Regions from separate parts of the Cytobacillus sp. MT66 genome, predicted to be linked through region 1. Evidence: riboswitches for the same ligand, from Rfam matches in the RefSeq annotation. Region 1 holds a riboswitch; each other region holds the start of a gene.
The links. Region 1 has a riboswitch for glycine ahead of AC1Q59_RS14035 (trimeric intracellular cation channel family protein). Riboswitches for the same ligand answer to the same signal wherever they lie in the genome.
Positions count from the first base shown of each region.

Region 1 (3,277 bases):
ATAATATCGGCCAATCATTTCGCCAACAACTCCAGCATCTACACGCCCAAGTCCCATGTCATTAAATACATCTGTAGTCAAATCATATTTTTTTACTTCTTTAATCCCGTCAATGGATTTTACTGCTGTTTCACCGGTTGAGCCCAATTGGACACCCACATTTTTTCCTTTTAAGTCATCAATTGTTTTAATATTTAAAGGATTGCCGGCTTTAACAGTTAACACTTGTCCAACGCCAAAGTATTCCACGAAATCGACTTTTTTCTTTCTTTCATCCGTTACATTCATGGAAGAGAGAATGATGTCAAAACGTTTCGCATCTAAGCCGGGAATAATTCCATCCCATGCGGATGGGACGAATTTGACTTTCACCCCAAGTTCCTTTGAAAGTGCATTAGCAAAATCAATATCAAAACCGACTAACTCATTTTTTTCATTACGGTATTCCATTGGCGGAAGTGTATCATCTAAACCAATGGTAATTTCACCTTTTTCTTTAATTTCAGCAAGTGTATTACTGGCAGATGAATTTTTTTTCTGTGTGTTTTTCGATGTGTCAGGCAGGTTAGGCTGTGTGCCGCAAGCCGCAACCATTAAAGCAAGTGCAGCAATAAATAGTAATGATAATGCTTTTTTCAAGGCTGAATCCCCCTAATATAGCTTTAGTGCTTTATTTATTTAGCATAGTAAAGTATTTTGATATAACTATTCTATTAAAATAATAATGGAAAAGCAAGATGATTTTATGAAAGTTAGCATTTTTAAAATATTGGAAAATAATAAATGGGGACGATGTGGGGGATATGTAAAACAGCGTATTAAAAAAGCTGCACTAAAGTAAATCATGCAGCTTTATTCATTCTTTTGATGTTTTAGATACAAAGACCAAACTGGAGTGCAACTGCAGGTATCTAGTTCCCTTGTAATTTATTAATCTTTCTAGCCGGCAAGCACCAGCCAAACCGATGTGAAGCAACACGTAAGATTAAGATCATAACAAAAATAGCATATAATAGATAGCTATCCTCTGCCCATCCCATACCGATGATAAATCCAGCAATTATTCCCCAAAAAATATATATATCCTTGCGAAATACCATTGGTTTCTGGTTAGCCAATACATCGCGAATAATGCCTCCTCCTGCTCCGGTAATTGCAGCAGAAAACATAGTAGCCAGTAGTGGCAGATTCATCATATGTGCTTGCAGCCCGCCTTGAACAGAAAAGGCAGAGAGTCCGATAGCGTCAAAAAGATTCCATTCATTCAATCGATGAACGGCATCGTCTGGTAAAAGAAATACAATCGTAATGGTAATAAGCGCAATAATAAATAGAGTAGTCTGCTGCCATAATTGGCTAATTGGAATCCCAGTCAGCAGGTTCCTAATAGCCCCTCCGCCAAAGGCAGTAATTAATCCTAGAATATAAATACCGATGATATCATACTTTACTTTCATCGCAGTAATGGCTCCGCTTATCGCAAAGGCAATGGTCCCAATCACGTTCAATACATCCCAAACCATAATAAACCCTCCAATCAATAAGTCCATAACAAAGGACAGAGAAACCTGTATGTCTCCTCTGTCCTTGTACCTGAGAGTTTATAACCTATTGTTGGAAGGTCTACCCCTTGGGTGGCTTGAAGCGCTCTCCAGAGATGCGTCCCATTGTGGTCCTTTTGCCTGAGAGATTCATCTTTTTTAAAAGATTTTCCCCTTCGGCGCCGTCTATACACACGGTCTCTCCCACAGCAGTCTTTCGCAAGTATTTTTTTTGATATTTATACAGTAGAGGACGACTGCTTGGTTTGTCAATAACCAAATGACGAATACGGTATTTTCCCTAATTATGGACATATATATGTTGAGAAATGGCGCTTTTATCCTTAATAAGGCGGTGAAAACATCATGAATCAGCATATAGCACGTATAACACAGATTTTAAAGGTCCTCACAGAAGAATCTCCTGCCAGCAAAAACCCTATCGGATTTAGACTAACTCCCCTCCTGCTGGAGATGGACTGGACAGTCAAGCATATCAGCCATCTCCTTGAAAAAGAAGATCAGAATAAAGAAGATCTTAAACAATATCTTTCCATTCTATATCGAGATGATGAAGCGGCTGACCCTTTAATACGCAGCTGGGTTCGGGCAGCTAGGTGGATGGATAGCCCCCAACTGCAAGAAATAGTCAGAAGAAGGCAGCTTTATCAGTCTTTAAAGGAAGAGTTAACAAGTATGGTTCCGGACGTTCAGAGCATTTTTGGAAAGTATGAAACCCGATATATTATCCCTCCATTATTCAGGGGCAAGGAAAGGAATGATGCGTAAATATGTCATGGAACAATGAATCCAGAGTGGATATGAATGTGTATTCCCAAGGGGAAGTTGATAAATGGGCCTATAGCACCTGCAATATTTGTTCTATCGGCTGCGGATGCTATATAGCTGTTAAGAATAATAAAATTGTAGGGATTAAGGGAAATGCCGAACACCCTATTAATAGAGGAAGATTAGGCCCAAAAGGAGAAAATCAATGGTACGCGAATAACAGTCCAGATCGGCTGCTTACGCCATTAATCCGCAAAGACGGTACGCTTGAGCCAGCCTCATGGGAAGAGGCACTTAACGTGCTAGTTCAAAAAACAAAGGAGGCCTTAGAGCGCCACGGGGGGAATGGGGTGGCGATTTATTCCACCGGCCAGTCCACGATTGAAACCTATTACACGATTGCGAAGATCGGGAGAGCAGGAATCGGCTCTCATCTATTAGATGCCAATACTAGACTGTGTACGGCTACAACTGAATGGGCTCTTCTTCAGTCCTTCGGTGCTGATGGCGTTCCTGCTTCCATGGAAGATGTCGATTTGACCGATACGCTAATGCTCTTTGGACATAACCCAGCCGAAACTGGAACAGTCCTGTTTGAAAGAATCATGAAGCGAAAACGTGAGACCGGCTATCCGTTCATGATTGTTGTAGATGTAAGGAAAACTTTGACCGCAAAGGAGGCAGATTTATTTTTACAGTTAAATCCCGGTACCAATTTAGCTTTGTTAAATGGAATTATTCACCTTGTGATAAGAAATGGCTCTCTTGACCACGAATTTATGCAAAATTATACAATTCATTTTGATGAGGTGAAAAGATCAGTTGAGCTATGGACGCCTGAGCTTACTTCTCAGGTAACAGGGGTGCCGGTGGAACAGATCAAGAGGGCAGCTGAAGTGCTTGGAAGGACACCTTCTCTAGTATGTACCACTCTTCAAGGTGCCTAC
Region 1 covers NZ_JBXAFB010000007.1:52,121-55,397, forward strand. The annotation lists gene AC1Q59_RS14030 (transporter substrate-binding domain-containing protein) at 1-639, opposite strand, end outside; gene AC1Q59_RS14035 (trimeric intracellular cation channel family protein) at 912-1,523, opposite strand; glycine riboswitch at 1,572-1,660, opposite strand; glycine riboswitch at 1,661-1,758, opposite strand; gene AC1Q59_RS14040 (hypothetical protein) at 1,908-2,330, shown strand; gene AC1Q59_RS14045 (molybdopterin oxidoreductase family protein) at 2,333-3,277, shown strand, end outside.

Region 2 (3,277 bases), on a different contig from region 1:
TCCCTTTTGACAGTTTAATTCTTTGCTCTTTTATAAATAAGCAAAAATAGATTATACTGGATTAACTATCATATCAATAAAGGAGAATTCCCTATGACAGAGAATCAGCAATCCGAAGCACCGAAAAAAAAGATCAGCCTAAAAGAAGCAATGAAGCAGCAGCTTGAAAGCAAAAAGAATCAATCCTCTTCTGGAAAAGGAAGAAATAACGCTGATCTTTCAGCCAAAAAAATGAAAAGCCAGCAAACGAAGAAACCAAGCAATACCCGCAGAAAAATGGGTGTCTAATGAACGGACAGAATCGGAAAGACATATCACCGGGCTTGACCGTTGATATTGTTTTAAAAAAGGATCAGAGAACGGGAAAGCTGACCAGGGGCATTGTAAAAGATATTCTCACCAAATCAGCCAGCCATCCCCACGGTATTAAAGTCAGGCTAACAGATGGGCAGATAGGACGCGTCCAGGAGATTCACTCTAAATAAAAGCGAAAAAGGCATTCAGGGTTGTTTTCCCTGAATGCCTTTAAAATTTCATTGGTTTTATCATTTACTGCCCGCTGACTATTTCTTTCCTTTCCTCCTAATTTTCCACGATTGTTTCCTGATTTGCCTGTTCTTCCTGATTCACATCTGTTTTCCGCGTCTTATAAATGGCAATCAGCATAATAAACCAAACAGGTGTGACAAATAAGGCAACACGAGTATCCTCTGCAATCGCAAGGACAACAAGAACAAATGCCAGGAATGCAAGGATTAAGTAATTGGAAAGTGGATAAAGCGGCATTTTAAACTTATTTGTTTTTGCCAGATCAGGCCTTGTTTTGCGGTATTTCAAATGACTGATGACCGTAATCCCCCAAATAAAGATGAAGCATACGGTAGAAATACTGGTAATCAGTGTGAATACCCCTTCTGGCATCACGTAGTTCAAGGCAACTGAGATTAAAATGACTGCCGTTGAAAAGAATAATGCATTAGTAGGTACTTTTCGGGCATTTAGTTTGCCCAGTTTCTCAGGGGCATTTTTCTCTTTTCCAAGTGAATACACCATTCGGCTTGTACTGAAAATGGCGCTGTTGCATGCCGAAGCTGCGGATGTGAGGACGACAAAATTGACGATCCCCGCAGCTGCAGCGATCCCGACGGCCACGAAGACCTGGACGAAGGGGCTTTTCGACGGGTTGATTGCGTCCCATGGATAAACACTCATAATGACAGCAAGTGCGCCAATATAAAAGATAATAATCCGAATAGGAATACTATTAATGGCTTTAGGAAGCACTTTTTCCGGATTTGCCGTTTCACCAGCTGTCAGTCCGACAAGCTCGATCCCTACAAACGCAAATACGACCATCTGGAATGAGAGAATAAAGCCATTGATTCCATTTGGAAACATGCCGTCATGGCCCCACAGATTTGTAAAGCTAGCTGCCCCTGAATCTGTTGTGGAGCCCTTAATAATCATAATAATACCAATAATAATCAGTGCTAGAATAGCGATAACTTTAATCAGTGCGAACCAGAACTCCATTTCGCCAAAAAGTTTGACAGTGGCTAGGTTCATACATAACAAAATGACAAGCGCAATTAATCCCGGCATCCACTGCGGTACGTTTGGAAACCAATACTGGGTATAGAGGCCCACGGCAGTTAAGTCAGCCATGGCGATGGATACCCAGCAGAACCAGTAGGTCCAGCCGGTTATAAACGCTGGCATATCTCCCAAATAATCTCTAACAAAATCAACAAAAGAGTGATAGTTCAAATTGGATAAGAGCAGTTCCCCGAGGGCCCGCATGATTAAAAAACAAATAAGGCCTGTAATTATGTAGGCAAACAAAATCGATGGTCCTGCTAAATGAATTGATTTACCTGCTCCAAGAAATAACCCTGTTCCGATTGCGCCGCCAATAGCAATGAGCTGTACGTGTCTGTTGCTTAGACCTCTTTCTAATGTTTGTTCCTGCATACAATTCCCCTCTTCTGTTTTTTTAAAAAACAAAAAAGGACAGAAGAAGTCTAATGTTTCCTTCTCTGTCCTTTTACCTGAAAGTTTCTCCCAAAAAATATGATGGGTCCTCTTTGGTGGCAATGTATTGCGCTCTCCAGAGCAGCGTCCTATATTGGTCCTTTTACCTGAGAGATTTATTCCAATGGATTTTTTGGAACTTGCTCCTTCGGTGGCGATAGTCCTTGCTCTCTCCCAATATAATCATCCGCAATTATATGAATGTATTTTTATTTAAAAATACATTTCTGAAAGATTTATATAAACAATCTTAAAAATTATATTTCTCAGTAATAATTTTCCTGAAATATCAATTTTTGGTAATTTTGCAGCATTACCTCATATGTTTAAGTTGATAATACTATATATTAATGCAGTTAGACTTGTGAATTTATTATATTACACTTTTAAAAATAAATAAACAATTTTAAAGGATTGGAATATTTTTTATCAGTGAGCATTCTTTTTTAGTATATCATTAAATTTAATGGAACCTTTCCGGAAGTTAATCGTCTGACATATAAGGAGAAATTAAATGATTTTGGAGGATTGCCATGATTAGGTCCTTAAAAGCACAATGGATCTTATCCATTTTTGTAGCCATTGCATTTATCTATCATTCTTTCAGCTATACAGAGCTTTCGGGTGGAGGAGAATTCGATTTCCCCCGCCTTTGCCTGTTCCTGGCGATGATTTTTTCCGTGTATAATGCGGGAATGCTGACACAGAAGTATATTCATTCGAAGAAAAATAGCGCTTGATCAAGACTCATGCGTAACGTTATTCAGAAATGAGGGATTTACATTGAGGAGTTTTGTGGACGACCTGGCTGGGGCTGTTTATGATATTCTTAAGGCTGTGCTCAAAGGCTTCAGCTACATTTTGGCTGGGATGCTAATTGTCGGCGTACCCATGTATGCCATCGCCTGGATATTTCGTCTGTTTCATTAATGAATAGTCAGAGGAGCAAAAAATGAAAATCATTTCCGTAAAAGAAAGCCCCGAATGGACGGACCGGGCAATCCGGTATTTCCAAAGTAAATGGGCAAGTGAACAAAACAAGATGGTGTATAAAGACTGCATTACCTCCTGCCTTGAATCTCCCCAGCCATTGCCGCAATGGTATTTATTAACCGACGGAGAGGCAATCATCGGCTGTGCCGGCCTGATCACCAATGATTTTATCAGCCGCATGGACCTTTATCCTTGGGTGAGCTCGATATATATCGAGGAGGAACACAGAGGCCATGCCTATGGTGCTGTTTTA
Region 2 covers NZ_JBXAFB010000010.1:15,376-18,652, forward strand. The annotation lists gene AC1Q59_RS17325 (hypothetical protein) at 94-288, shown strand; gene AC1Q59_RS17330 (YwbE family protein) at 288-485, shown strand; gene AC1Q59_RS17335 (amino acid permease) at 583-1,971, opposite strand; glycine riboswitch at 2,028-2,116, opposite strand; glycine riboswitch at 2,117-2,218, opposite strand; gene AC1Q59_RS17340 (hypothetical protein) at 2,565-2,771, shown strand; gene AC1Q59_RS17345 (hypothetical protein) at 2,815-2,961, shown strand; gene AC1Q59_RS17350 (GNAT family N-acetyltransferase) at 2,984-3,277, shown strand, end outside.
Region 2: another riboswitch for glycine. It lies ahead of AC1Q59_RS17335 (amino acid permease); the one in region 1 lies ahead of AC1Q59_RS14035 (trimeric intracellular cation channel family protein).

Region 3 (3,277 bases), on a different contig from region 1:
TGCTGTTTTAAGTACCATTGCAGATACATTTGTGTGGCCCGGTATTCAGTAAAAATAATAACCTTATCATTGATTTGTTTGATTAGTTCCAGTGCTTTTTCAGCCTTTGAATTTTGCTTTACGGCTTCAACCTTGGATACCAAAAATTGAATTTGTTCCTTGAACTGTTCCGATGGTTCTTCTTTGCGCTCAAGCATATTTTTCAGTGTAAAATAAACGGCCTCCCTGCTGCTGCATGCTTCACGCTGCAGAGTCATCACGGAGAATTGGCTTGTATTAATCGAGCCCCATTCACCATCACTGCGAAGATTGGATACAGCTTCGTATAGTTCCCTTTCTTCTTTGGAAAACTCAATAGGGCATGTTTCGACCTTTCTTTTTGTCCACTCGATCCCTGTATCAGCTCGGCGGTTGCGGATCATTACCTTATTTACAAGCGTCTTTAAATGTTCATCATCATCTAAAGACCGGGAATCTTTTTTATATTTCTCATAAAAAGCTGATTCTGTTCCTAAATGGCCAGGTTTTAATAAAGAAACAAGGTTAAAGATCTCGCTTACCCTGTTCTGAATCGGGGTTGCAGTCAATAGGAGACAGAATTTCTTTTTTAAATTTTGTACAAACTCGTAGTTTTTGGTTTTGTTATTTTTTAGTTTATGAGCCTCATCAATTATGACCAAATCATAATCCTGCTTATAAATGATTTCCCTATGCGGTTCCCGCTTGGCAGTATCAATCGAAGATACGACAACGTCACAGCTTTCCCACACATAGCTTTTTCTTTGGGTAACAGCCGGGATAAAGAACTTGGAATTTAATTCGATTGCCCATTGTGTAACAAGTGATGCAGGCACTAAAATTAATACCTTTTTTACAAGCCCGCGAATCATATATTCCTTTAAAATCAAGCCTGCTTCAATCGTTTTGCCAAGACCAACCTCATCGGCAAGGATGGCTTTTCCATTCATATTTTCTACGACCTGCTTGGCCACTTCAAGCTGATGCGGCAAAGGTGTCAAGCCGGACAGGTGCTTTGGAGCCTGCAGTCCCTCAAATTCAGGAATGGTTGTATGGGTTTCAACCTCTACTGCTAATTTAAACAGCTCCCAGGGGGCCCATGGCCCGTCATCGCTAATTCTTGTGAGAAACTCCTCCTGCCAGGAAGAATCGAAATTTATTTGCACCGTCATAAGAACAGCCCCTTTAAATGTGTAACTGGTTGCAAAAATTTAAGGTTATATTTAACGTTTTTTTATAGTAGATTAACCATTGCCGAAATACATTTATAATGGTAGGATAATTGTAGCTTTGAAAGTTTTGAAATTTGCCAATACCGTTTTATTTGAAATGTGTACTGTTTATATTTTCACCTTGGTTTAACAACGGATCTAAAGCAATTCGCAATATGAATAATTGGAGCAATTTTAACGTCATTTTTGTTTAGTATGAACCAACTTGGAAAAATTTATAAATGCGGATGATAATAAGGGGAGAGACTGCATATGTGGCGCCGAAGGAGCAAGCAAACTTAAGGTTTGTGAATCTCTCAGGCAAAAGAACCCTTATTGGACGTAGCTCTGGAGAGTGCCCGCTATTGGGCCACCCACGGGGAAAGCCGTTTACGGTTAAACTTTCAGGTGCAAGGACAGAGATCTTCTCAATTCATGAGGGGGTTCTCTGTCCTTTTTTGTTTGATTCAGCATTATAAAGGTGAATTTCAAAACTTTTATTCAGGAATAAAAAGGGGGACGAGTAAATGTCACAGTTAAAACGCACACCATTATTTGATGTTTATAAGGAATATGGCGCAAAGACAATTGACTTCGGAGGCTGGGATCTGCCTGTACAGTTTTCAAGCATTAAAGAAGAACATGAAGCCGTACGTACTAGAGCGGGATTGTTCGATGTATCCCATATGGGAGAAATTGAAGTGAAAGGTCCAGACAGCCTTTCCTACCTGCAAAAGATGATGACAAATGACATCTCAAAATTAAAGGTTTCAGGTGCCCAGTATACAGCAATGTGCTATGAAAATGGCGGGACTGTTGACGATTTGCTTGTCTATCAATTAGCTGAGAATCATTATTTGCTGGTTGTTAATGCATCCAATATCGAAAAAGACTATAAGTGGCTTGAAGACCATTTAGAAGGCGATGTTGAAATCAAAAATCTTTCTGATGAAACTGCACAGGTTGCCCTTCAAGGACCATTGGCTGAAAAGGTGCTTCAAAAACTTGCAGGTGATACGAACCTTGCAGAAATCGGATTTTTTAAATTTCAGCAGGATGTTGATCTGAATGGCAAAAAGGCTCTTGTTTCCCGAACAGGCTATACAGGTGAAGATGGCTTCGAAGTATACTGTGATGCGAATGATGTCGTTTCCATTTGGAAGGATATATTAGAAGCGGGACAGGACGAAGGTGTGATTCCAGCAGGCTTAGGAGCACGTGATACCTTGCGCTTTGAAGCAAATCTTGTCCTTTATGGCCAGGAGCTTTCACCGGAAATATCACCGCTTGAAGCAGGTATTGGATTTGCTGTTAAAGTGAAAAAAGAGGCAGATTTTATTGGAAAAGAAGCCCTTTTACAGCAAAAAGAAAATGGCCCTGCAAGAAAACTTGTTGGCATTGAAATGATTGACCGCGGAATTCCGCGCCATGGCTATCCGGTTTATAAAGGAGAAGAGCTGATAGGTGAAGTGACAACAGGCACCCAGTCGCCAACTTTAAAGAAAAATATCGGTTTAGCCCTGTTAAAATCAGATTACACAGAGCTTGGAACAGAAGTTGAAGTAGAGGTCCGCGGCAAACGGCTTAAAGCAGTTACAGCAGCAACGCCTTTTTATAAAAGATCTAAGTAAGAGGGGGACAAAAACTCATGAAACATCGCTATTTACCGATGACAGAAGCAGATACAAAAGAAATGCTTGCCACAATCGGTGTCAATTCAATCGATGAACTATTCAGTGATATTCCTGAAAGCGTCAGATTCAAAGGGGAATATAACATCAAGCCTGCAGCAACAGAGACAGCCCTGTTAAAAGAGCTTACTCAAATGGCGCAAAAAAACGCTGATCTAAGAAGCAATACTTCCTTCTTAGGCGCTGGTGTTTACGATCACTACATGCCAGTGATTGTTGACCATGTTTTATCCCGTTCTGAATTTTATACAGCCTATACACCATACCAGCCAGAAATTTCCCAAGGGGAGCTTCAGGCAATCTTTGAATTCCAGACAATGATTTGTGAATTAACCGGTATGGATGTAGCTAACTCTT
Region 3 covers NZ_JBXAFB010000005.1:108,737-112,013, forward strand. The annotation lists gene AC1Q59_RS10905 (DEAD/DEAH box helicase) at 1-1,190, opposite strand, end outside; glycine riboswitch at 1,478-1,572, shown strand; glycine riboswitch at 1,576-1,651, shown strand; gene gcvT (glycine cleavage system aminomethyltransferase GcvT) at 1,757-2,860, shown strand; gene gcvPA (aminomethyl-transferring glycine dehydrogenase subunit GcvPA) at 2,878-3,277, shown strand, end outside.
Region 3: another riboswitch for glycine. It lies ahead of gcvT (glycine cleavage system aminomethyltransferase GcvT); the one in region 1 lies ahead of AC1Q59_RS14035 (trimeric intracellular cation channel family protein).